Regions from separate parts of the Kribbella sp. NPDC054772 genome, predicted to be linked through region 1. Evidence: riboswitches for the same ligand, from Rfam matches in the RefSeq annotation. Region 1 holds a riboswitch; the other holds the start of a gene.
The links. A riboswitch is a leader RNA that binds a small molecule or an ion and turns the genes downstream of it on or off. The one in region 1 is predicted to bind glycine.

Region 2: another riboswitch for glycine. It lies ahead of gcvP (aminomethyl-transferring glycine dehydrogenase); the one in region 1 lies ahead of gcvT (glycine cleavage system aminomethyltransferase GcvT).

Annotation. Positions count from the first base shown of each region.
Region 1 is NZ_JBSHBJ010000044.1:49,810-55,164, forward strand. It holds partial or broken gene ACWGID_RS38245 (hypothetical protein) at 1-54, opposite strand, end outside; gene glyA (serine hydroxymethyltransferase) at 234-1,505, opposite strand; gene gcvH (glycine cleavage system protein GcvH) at 1,507-1,881, opposite strand; gene gcvT (glycine cleavage system aminomethyltransferase GcvT) at 1,896-2,984, opposite strand; glycine riboswitch at 3,037-3,136, opposite strand; glycine riboswitch at 3,137-3,234, opposite strand; gene ACWGID_RS38265 (aspartate/glutamate racemase family protein) at 3,467-4,108, shown strand; gene ACWGID_RS38270 (hypothetical protein) at 4,143-4,334, opposite strand; gene ACWGID_RS38275 (sulfatase-like hydrolase/transferase) at 4,447-5,355, shown strand, end outside.
Region 2 is NZ_JBSHBJ010000002.1:44,035-49,389, forward strand. It holds gene ACWGID_RS03075 (hypothetical protein) at 43-867, shown strand; gene gcvP (aminomethyl-transferring glycine dehydrogenase) at 889-3,729, opposite strand; glycine riboswitch at 3,814-3,901, opposite strand; gene ACWGID_RS03085 (dihydrodipicolinate synthase family protein) at 3,917-4,810, opposite strand; gene ACWGID_RS03090 (MerR family transcriptional regulator) at 4,834-5,355, opposite strand, start outside.

The DNA of each region.
Region 1 (5,355 bases):
CACCACGGCACCGATCAGCCCGGCGGCCAGCAGGCCGCGCACGATCCATCTCATCTCTGCAGCTCCTGTCTCGAGCAAACGGGGCGGACGCTCCGGGAGCGCTCTCAGAAATCACTCACCGTATCGACAACATGCCCGATAGTGTCCGATCCAGGCGTTGCCGTCAACCGCTTGCAGAGAAAGCAAAATCGAGCATTTCTCGCTTTGCCGGATATGACCGGGAGCGCTTCCAGTCAGCTCCCGGCGTACAGCGGGAACTTCGAGGCCAGCACCGCGACGCGATCCCGCAGTACGGCGCGACTCTCGGTGTCCCGCGGGCGCAGCAGGGCGGTCGCGATGATGTCTGCGACCTCGCGGAACTCCGGGTCCCCGAAGCCTCGCGCCGCCAGCGCCGGCGTACCGATGCGCAGGCCCGACGACACCATGGGCGGCCGCGGATCGAACGGTACGGCGTTCCGGTTCACCGTGACGCCGATGGAGTGCAGGAGATCCTCGGCCTGCTGTCCGTCGAGCTCGGACCGCCGCAGGTCGACCAGGACCAGGTGCACCTGCGTGCCACCGGTCAGGACCGAGATCCCGGCTGCCTGGACGTCGTCCGCGAGCAGCCGTCCGGCGATCGCCCGCGCGCCGTCGAGCGTTCGGCGCTGCCGCTCGGCGAACTCGTCCGTCGCGGCCAGTTTGAAGGCGACCGCCTTCGCCGCGACAACGTGTTCCAGTGGACCGCCCTGCTGGCCCGGAAAGACCGCGGAATTGAGTTTCTTGGCGAGGTCCGCGCGGTTCGTGAGGATCACTCCGCCGCGCGGACCACCCAGGGTCTTGTGCGTAGTCGTGGTGACGACATCCGCATGCGGTACCGGGCTCGGGTGCAGCCCGGCCGCGACCAGGCCGGCGAAGTGGGCCATGTCCACCATCAGGTACGCGCCCACCAGGTCGGCGATCCGCCGGAAACCGGCGAAATCCAGGTGCAACGGGTACGCCGACCAGCCGGCCACGATCAGCTTCGGCCGGTGCTCGACGGCGAGCCGTTCGACCTCGTCCATGTCGACCCGGAAATCGGTGTCGCGGACGTGGTAGGAAACGACGTCGTACAGCTTTCCGCTGAAGTTCAGCCGCATTCCGTGCGTGAGGTGGCCGCCGTGGGCGAGGTCGAGGCCGAGGATGGTGTCCCCGGGCTCGAGCAGCGCGGCCATGGCCGCGGCGTTCGCCTGGGCGCCCGAGTGCGGCTGGACGTTGGCGAAACCGGCGCCGAACAGACCCTTCACGCGATCGATCGCGAGCTGCTCGATGACGTCGACGTGCTCGCAACCGCCGTAGTACCGGCGGCCGGGGTAGCCCTCGGCGTACTTGTTGGTGAGGACCGACCCCTGCGCCTGCATCACGGCGATCGGCGCGAAGTTCTCGCTGGCGATGAGTTCGAGGGTGTCGCGCTGGCGGCCGAGCTCGGCCTGGATCGCGGCGTGTACCTCGGGATCGGCGTCCGCGAGGTGCTGGTCCAGCAGGCTCATGTCAGGCACCGCCCGTCAGCGCTTCGTAGGCGGTCGCGTCGAGGAGGTCCGGCGTCCCCGAGACCTTCAGGCGGAAGAGCCAGCCGGCCTGGAACGGGTCGGTGTTCAGGACGGACGGGTCGGCGATCACCTCGTGGTTGATCTCGACGACCTCGCCGTCGGCCGGGGCGTTCAGATCGCTCACCGACTTCGTGGACTCGATCTCGCCGCAGGGCGCGCCGGCCCGGACAGTGGCGCCGACGATCGGCAGGTCGACGTACACGACGTCGCCGAGCGCGTCGGCGGCGAACGCGGTGATGCCGACGGTCGCGGTGTCGCCGTCGAGCGTCAGCCATTCGTGGTCGGCGGTGTACTTCAGGTCGGTCGGGACAGGCATGGTGGCTCCTGGGGTCAGCGGCGGTAGAACGGCAGGGTGACGACCTCGACCGGCTCGTGCCGGCCGCGGATGTCGACGAGCAACGGGGTTCCGGGCTGCTCCAGACCGGGGCGGACGTAGGCCATCGCGATCGGGCGGCGCAGGGTCGGCGACGGCGCGCCGCTGGTGATCGTGCCGACGGGTTCACCGCTTGGATCGAGTACGGCGTACCCGGCTCGTGGTGAGCGGCGCGAGTCGGACACCAGGCCGACCAGGATCTGCGTGGAGCCGTCGTCGCGGCGCTGGGCGAGTGCGTCCCGGCCGACGAAACCGTTTTCTTTGCCGAAGGCGACGATCCGGCCGAGTCCGGCCTCGAACGGCGTGGTCGCGGTGCTCAGCTCCTGGCCGTACAGCGGCATCCCCGCTTCGAGCCGGAGCGTGTCCCGGCACGCGAGTCCGGCCGGTCGCGGCCCGCTGGGTACGGCGCTGATCGTGGTCCAGACCCGCTGCGCGTCCGTCGGGCGGCAGTAGATCTCGAAGCCGTCCTCGCCGGTGTACCCGGTGCGGGCGAGCAACACGTTGCGCCCGGCAACGGTGCCGGCGGTGATGGCGTAGTACTTCAGTTGCTGGACCGGGAGTTCCGTGAGCGTTCCGACAACGTTTTCCGAATCCGGACCCTGGACCGCGAGCAGCGCCCAGTCGTCGGACGTGTTCCGTAACTGGCAGTCGTACGACTTGGTGCGTTCCTGGAGCGCCGCGTGGACAGCCGGGACGTTGCCGGCGTTCGCGACGACCAGGAAGTGTTCGTCGGCGAGGCGGTAGACGACGAGGTCGTCGACGATGCCGCCGGACTCGGTGCAGAGCATCGAGTAGCGGGCGCGGCCGACGGCGATCTTCGAAGGGTGCCCGACGAGCGCGTAGTCGAGCGCATGGCCGGCCTGTGGACCGGTCAGTTCGAGCTCGCCCATGTGGCTGAGGTCGAACAAGCCGGACGTGGTGCGGACGGCGTGGTGCTCGGCGACGTCGGAGGTGTAGCGGACCGGCATGGACCAGCCCGCGAAGTCGGTGAAACTCGCGCCGAGCTCTTGGTGCACGGCGTACAGCGGCGTGTGTCGGGACACGATGAGGAGGCTCCCTGGCTTCCGGCGCCACGCAGTGGCACCACCGGTTGGGTGACCTCCCCGCTCTGTCATCGGTACCTGAGAGCTTCACCGCAGAGTGTGCGGCTTGCACCGTGGGTGCAGGACACGACGGTCCTGACTTTCCAGAGGTTGCCTCATCCGGAGCGGTGACTGGGCCTGAGAGTTTCTGGGGAGAGTTGCTCCTCCGGCGCCCCTGCCTTGGTCGGGCAGGGAACTCTTCCGCCCCGGTTCGAACGGCACGATGTGCAATTGTGCGACCGACCGTATGCCGGACCGCCACCCGAGGTCAAACGATCGCGAAACCCGTTCCGGAACGCGCCGGAAACGCTCGAGGAGGGTGTTTCCTGCGCGACACGCGTGGCGTTGACCCGGTGTTCTGAAACGTGTCAATCTTGGGTTCCGAAGCAGCGCCGTTGATGTCGCCACCACAGCGGTATCACGCATTGAAACGTGAGGATCGTCGGATGACGCGGATCGCTTTCCTGCACACCGGGGCCGTGGTGATCCCGACGTTCGCGACGCTGGCCGCGGAGCACCTGCCGGGCGTCGAGGTGCAGAACCTGCTCGACGACAAGATCGTCGCCGACCTCGGACGCGGTGCCGCGGCGGAGCAGGTCGCCCAGCGGCTGGCCGACCTCGGTGACGCGGCCGTCGCGGCCGGCGCGGAGGCCGTGCTCTTCACCTGCTCGTCGATCTCGCAGTACGCCGCTCCGCTCGCCGACCGCATCGGCGTACCGGTGTACCGCGTCGACGAGGCGATGGCGGACGAGGCGGTGCGTGCCGGAAAGCGTGTGACGGTGATCGCGACGCTGCCGACCACCGTCCAGCCGACGGCCGCGCTGCTGCGTGAGCGTGCGCAGCTCCTGGATCAGGACGTCGAGATCACTGAAGTTGTTGTGCCCGGCGCGTTCGAGGCTGCCGTTGCTGGAGATCGTGCCCGTCACGATGCGCTGGTTGCTGCTGCCATCCAGGCGGCCGATGGCGACGTGGTGGTGCTGGCGCAGGCATCCATGGCATCGGCGGCCGAAGGGCTGGACCTCTCCGTCCCGGTCCTCACCAGCCCCGACCGAGGGGTACGCCGGCTCGCGGAAACACTTGCGCACTGACCGGAAACGGTCCCGCGCTAGGAGAACGACGCTGTTAGCGGCGGCGGCTGACGAGGCGTTCGAGGGCTCCGTAGGCGCCTAGGCCGAGGAGGCCGACGGCCAGCAGGAAGAGCACCACCGCGACGGTGATGTTCGTCGGGCGCACCAGAAGGCCGGCGACGAACAGGATCAGCCCGGTGACGGCGAAGGACACGGCCAGGCGGCGGCTCATCGGCTCGAACATCACGAGGGCGATGGTAGCGGGCCGCCCGGTCACCTCTTGACGACCACGCGGACCCTGCGGCATGGTTTACAGCGCTGTATTACAGCGCTGTAAAACCCGAGCAGAGAGTAGGTCGATGCGTCCCGACATCGTCATCGTGATGACCGATCAGCAGCGCGTGGGGCTGACCCGGCGGAGTGGGTATCCGGTGGACACCATGCCCTTCGTCGACGGGCTGGCGGACCGCGGAACGGATTTCCGGAACGCGTACACGGCCGCCCCGGCGTGCGTTCCGGCGCGGACGAGTCTGCTCACCGGACGGTTTCCGAGCGCCCACCAGGTCCGCCAGAACAGCAACGCGCAGTACGCCGCCTTCCAGCAGGACCTGCTCGACGTACTGCGGGGCGCGGACTACCAGCTGCACTTCGCCGGAAAGCCGCACATGCACCGCGGTGACGGGGACTTCGACACCTACGCCGGCCCCTATTTCCACACCCAGGGCCCCGAGCGCAGCGCGGACGAGAAAGCGTTCGACGAGTGGCTCGCGCAGCTCGATCACGGTGTTTCCGACGAGCCGACGCCGTACGACGTGACCTGCCAGCTCCCGTACCGGATCACGTCCGACGCGCTGAAGGCGATCGACGACGCCGACCCGGATCAGCCCGGTCTGTTCTGGGTCTCGTATCCCGAGCCGCACAACCCGTACCAGGTCCCGCAGCCGTACTTCGACCTCGTCGCACCGGAAGACGTTCCGCAACGATCGACCGGTCCCGAAGCGGCCGAGCAGAAAGGCGGAACGTACGCCTGGTTGCGGAAACTCCAGGAGGAAAAACGGCCGGGGTACGACGACAACTGGCGCCGCTACACCGCCAACTATCTCGGGATGTTGCGGCTCCTCGACGACCAGATTCGCCGCCTGCACGACGGTCTCGCGCAGCGGCAACGACCGCGCCTGACGATCGTGCTGGCCGACCACGGTGACTACGTCGGCGAGTACGGCCTGCAACGCAAGGGCGCCGGCCTGTCCGAGTTCCTGATGCGGATC
Region 2 (5,355 bases), on a different contig from region 1:
GATGCTGTCCCCGAGGAGCAGCCAGCCGAGAGAGGGTGAGCGGTGAGCGACGACGGTCGGCGGCGGCGTGATTGGATGGAGGGGCATCTGGAGTGGGCCGCGCGGGAGTTCGGTGTCGAGCGGGTCGGGCGACCGTTGCACACCGGGCGATTGCACTCGGTTGGTTGTCGCGTGATCGATGCGGGCGAGGACGCCTGGCTTCGGGTCGTTTACGCCGACCCCGAGTGGGGCGATGGCGAATACCTCGACCAGAACGTTGCCGCCAACGCGATCCAGGGCGTACCGAAGCCTACGGTCAAGCGGTGGCGGGAGTGGCAGGACAACGGTCGCAGGATGCGCGGGGAGGTCAGCACCTTTGTCGCCGACGCGGCCATCTGCGCCGGCATGACTCCCGACGGTCAGGTCGATCCGTCCGATCAGTGGCTGTCGGACCTGAACCAAGCCCTGCGCGCCCTGGCAACGCACCCCGTACCGTCGCGCGGCGTCGACGCGGAGCACGTGAACGACGGCATCAGAGCGTTCTTCGGTATCGAGGTCGACATCGCGTCCGTCTCCTGGACAACCGCACACTGCGATCTCCACTGGGGCAACCTCACCGCGCCGGCACTGGCCATCCTGGACTGGGAAACCTGGGGCAGAGCGCCTGCCGGGTACGACGCCGCCACCCTCGTCTGCACGAGTCTGGCGTACCCAGAGCTGTCCCGGACGGTCAGCCGAGTTCTGTCAGAATTCCTCGACTCGCCCTCCGGACGCATCGCGACGCTCGCCGCAGCCACACGACTGCTCCGTTTCGCCGACGGCGGCGACCTCACAGAGTTGGCGCGACCTGTCCGTCAACACGCGATGGAAGTCCTCAGATACCTCTGAGGACTTCCATCCAACCTCGGGCTACTCGAAGGCCTCTGGGGCGGGGCAGGAGCAGATGAGGTTGCGGTCGCCGAAGGCGCCGTCGATGCGGCGGACCGGGGGCCAGTACTTCGAGGCGCGGTCGACCGAGCGTGGGAAGGCGGCCTCCTCGCGGGTGTAGGCGTGCTCCCACTTGTCGTTGATCACCGACTCGGCGGTGTGCGGCGCGTTCACCAGCGGGTTGTCGGCGGCCGGCCACTCACCTGCGGCGACCCGGTCGATCTCGTGCCGGATCGCGATCATCGCGTCGCAGAAGCGGTCGAGCTCGCCGAGGTCCTCGGACTCGGTCGGCTCGACCATCAGCGTGCCCGCGACCGGGAACGACATCGTCGGCGCGTGGAAGCCGTAGTCGACCAGCCGCTTGGCGACGTCGTCGACCGAGATCCCGGTCTCCTTCGTCATCGGCCGCAGATCGAGGATGCACTCGTGCGCGACCAGCCCGTTCTCGCCCGTGTACAGCACCGGGAACGCGCCCTCGAGCCGCTTCGCCACGTAGTTCGCCGTCAGGACGGCGGCCTTCGTCGCGGCGGTCAGCCCCTCGGCACCCATCATCCGGATGTACGCCCAGGAGATCGCCAGCACACCGGCCGACCCGAACGGCGCCGCGCTGATCGGACCGACACCGGACTCCGGACCGGCCTGGTCGAGCAGCGGGTGGTTCGGCAGGTACGGCGCCAGGTGCGCCGCGACCGCGACGGGACCGACACCCGGACCGCCACCGCCGTGCGGGATGCAGAACGTCTTGTGCAGGTTCAGGTGGCTGACGTCGCCGCCGAACTCACCCGGCTTCGCGAGCCCGAGCAGGGCGTTCAGGTTCGCGCCGTCGACGTACACCTGGCCGCCGTTGTCGTGGACGATCCGGCAGACCTCGCGGACGCTCTCCTCGTACACACCGTGCGTGGACGGGTAGGTGATCATGATCGCCGCGAGCTTGGCGGCGTGCTCGGACGCCTTCGCGCGCAGGTCGTCCAGGTCGATCGTGCCGTCGTCGTTGCCCTTGACAACGACCACCTTCATGCCGGCCATCACCGCGGACGCCGCGTTGGTGCCGTGCGCCGACGCCGGGATCAGGCAGACGTTGCGGTCCGCCGAGCCCTGCGCGTGGTGGTAGCCGCGGATCGCGAGCAGCCCGGCGAGCTCACCCTGGGAGCCGGCGTTCGGCTGGATCGAGACCTTCGCGTAGCCGGTCACCTCGGCCAGCCAGCGCTCCAGCTGGTTGATCAGCTTGACGTACCCGGCCGCGTCCTCGACCGGCGCGAACGGGTGCAGGTCCGCGAACTCCGGCCAGGTGACCGGCTCCATCTCGGTGGTCGCGTTGAGCTTCATCGTGCAGGACCCGAGCGGGATCATGCCGCGGTCGAGCGCGTAGTCCATGTCGGACAGCTTGCGCAGGTACCGCAGCATCGAGGTCTCGGACTGGTGCGTGTTGAACACCGGGTGCGTCAGGTACTCCGACGTCCGCGCGACCGCGATCGCGGGGGCGCCGAGCGTGTCGTCGTACTGGCCGCCGAAGGACTGGCAGACCCGGGTCAGCGTGGCGACGTCGGTCTTCTCGTCGCAGGAGATGCCGACGTGGTCCGCGTCCACGAGTCGCAGCCAGATCCCGTTCTGGCGGGCGGCGTCGACGACGTCGGCGGCCTGCCCCGGGACCCGGGCGAGCACGGTGTCGAAGAAGTCGTCGTGAACGACCTCGATACCGCTCGCGCGCAGCGAGGCGGCGAGCTTGCCGGCGTACGAGTGCACGCGCTCGGCGATCGCGCGCAGACCTTCCGGACCGTGGTAGACGGCGTACATCGACGCGACCACGGCGAGCAGGACCTGCGCCGTACAGATGTTGGACGTCGCCTTCTCGCGGCGGATGTGCTGCTCGCGGGTCTGCAGCGCCAGCCGGTACGCCGGGGCGCCGTCGGAGTCGACCGAGACGCCGACCAGGCGACCGGGCAACGACCGCTCGAGACCGGACCGCACCGACATGAAGCCGGCGTGCGGACCACCGTAGAACAGCGGTACGCCGAAACGCTGCGAGGAACCGATGACGATGTCGGCGCCGGCCTCACCCGGTGCCTCGAGCAACGTCAGCGCGAGCAGGTCGGAGGCCACGGCCACCAACGTGTCGCGCCCGTGCGCCGCCTCGATCAGCGGCTTCAGGTCGCGGACCGCGCCGTCGGACCCCGGGTACTGCACGAGGAGACCGAAGAAGTCACCCTCGGGCAGACCGTCGGTGGTGTCGGCGACGACGACCTCGATGCCGAGCGCCTCGGCCCGGGTCTGGACGACCGCGATGGTCTGCGCGAAGCAGTCCGCGTCGACCAGGAAACGGTCGGACTTGCTCTTCTTGTTCGACCGGTGCGCCAGCGTCATCGCCTCGGCGGCGGCGGTGCCCTCGTCGAGCAGCGACGCGTTCGCGGTCGGCAGACCGGTCAGGTCGGAGACCACGGTCTGGAAGTTCAGCAGCGCCTCGAGCCGGCCCTGGGAGATCTCCGGCTGGTACGGCGTGTACGCGGTGTACCAGGCCGGGTTCTCGACCAGGCGGCGGACGATCACCGACGGCGTGAAGGTGCCGTAGTAGCCCTGGCCGATCATCGAGGTGGCGACGTTGTTGCGGGCCGCGAGCTGGCGGAGCTCGGTGAGCGCGTCGACCTCGGAGGCCGGTTCGGGCAGTCGCAGGGCTTCGGCGGATCGGATCGAGGCGGGGACCGCGGCGTCGACGAGCGCGTCCACGTCGTCGTACCCGAGAAGCTGGACCATCCGGGTGATCTCGTCCGGGCGCGGACCGATGTGACGGTCGGCGAAAGTCGCCGAGAGGTGGGGTGAGTTGTTCATCTAGAGGCTCCGTTGCTGACAGTGCTTCCGGTCGCCTCCCCCTCTGTCACACCCTGCTGTGCAGGTAATACGCTCCAGAGTCGCCTGTGACACTCGGTCCATGGGCCTGAGAGGTTCCGGGGAGGAATTGCCCCTTCGGCGCCCGAACACGGGTCTCTCCCGAGTGTTGTGTACGGCTGTCCCGAGGCTACCAGGAATTGTCGAACAGTTCGGGCAGCAGTCGACGGGCGTCCGGCCGCGCGGCCGCCACCTGCTCCGGCGTCGCCGATTCCATCGGCCACCGCACCCGGGTACCGACGTCGGCCCAGTCCCCCACCGCGGCCAGGAACTTGTCCAGCGCCGGGTTGGCCAGCCCCGCCTTCTGCAGCGGTACGACGTGCTTCGCGAAGAACTCGCCGATCCGACGCTCGACGTCCAGGTCTGTCGCGTACTTCACGGCACCGTTCGGTGAGAGGGCCGCGACGTTGGAGTAGCTACCATGCGCACCGAGTGACGACATACTCGCGAGGAAGTGCCCGGGCACGAAGATCGCCAGACCGGACTTCGTTGCCTCGTCGAACCACGCCTTGTCACCGCCGGCGGTCTTCAGGCCGATGAGACTCGGCACCGCCGCGGCCAGGTCGGCGAGCTGGCGTGGACCGACCTGCGTCTTCGCGTGCGGCGGGTTGTACAGCACGAGCGGGACACCGGCGGCAGCGTCAGCGGTCCGGTGCAGGAAGTCGAGGACCTCGCGCGGGTTCAGCGGGAGCCAGTCCGGGACGATGATCTGGATCGCGCCCGGCTCCAGCGTCGCCGCCCGCCGGACGCGCGCAAGCTGGAGCTGCGCCGACGGGTGACTGGCGCCGATCTGGAACGGCTTGCCGGCCGCGACCAGGATCGTGTTGACCTGGTCGAACTCGTCCTCGGTGAGGGTCTGGAACTCCCCCGCCGTCCCGTGCGCGTAGAGCCCGTCGACAGCAGTCGCGCCCAGAGTCCGAGCTTGCGACTCCAGGCGGGCGAAGTCGATCGAGTCGTCCGCGGTCAGCGGTAACAACAAGGTCGCCCACACACCGCGCAGCGAGTTGGCGGTGAGTGGGCGCACAGGAAGGGCGGAAAAGGGCCGGGTCAGCCGGTCATGCGGGCGCGGCGGCGGGCGGCGAGCTCATCGCCCGCGTGGCCGTCCTCGTCCGACTCGTCGTGACCGTCGGCACGCTCGGTGGGCAGCTCGGACAGCGAACCCTCGACCTCACGCCAGACGCCACCGAGGGCGATACCGAACACGCCCTGGCCGCCGGCCAGCAGATCGATCACCTCGTCGGGCGAGGTACACATGTACACCGACGCGCCGTCGCTCATCAGCGTGATCTGGGTCAGGTCGTCGAAGCCGCGCTTGCTCAGGTGGGCGATCGCGGTCCGGATCTGCTGCAGCGAGATCCCGGCGTCCAGCAGCCGCTTGATCACCTTCAGCAACAGCACGTCCCGGAACCCGTACAGCCGTTGCGTACCGGAGCCGGTCGCCGGGCGCACGGACGGGGACACCAGGCCGGTGCGGGCCCAGTAGTCGAGCTGCCGGTACGTGATCCCGGCCGCAGCGCAGGCCGTCGGCCCCCGGAACCCGACGTCCTCCGGCATCGGCCGCAGGTCGTC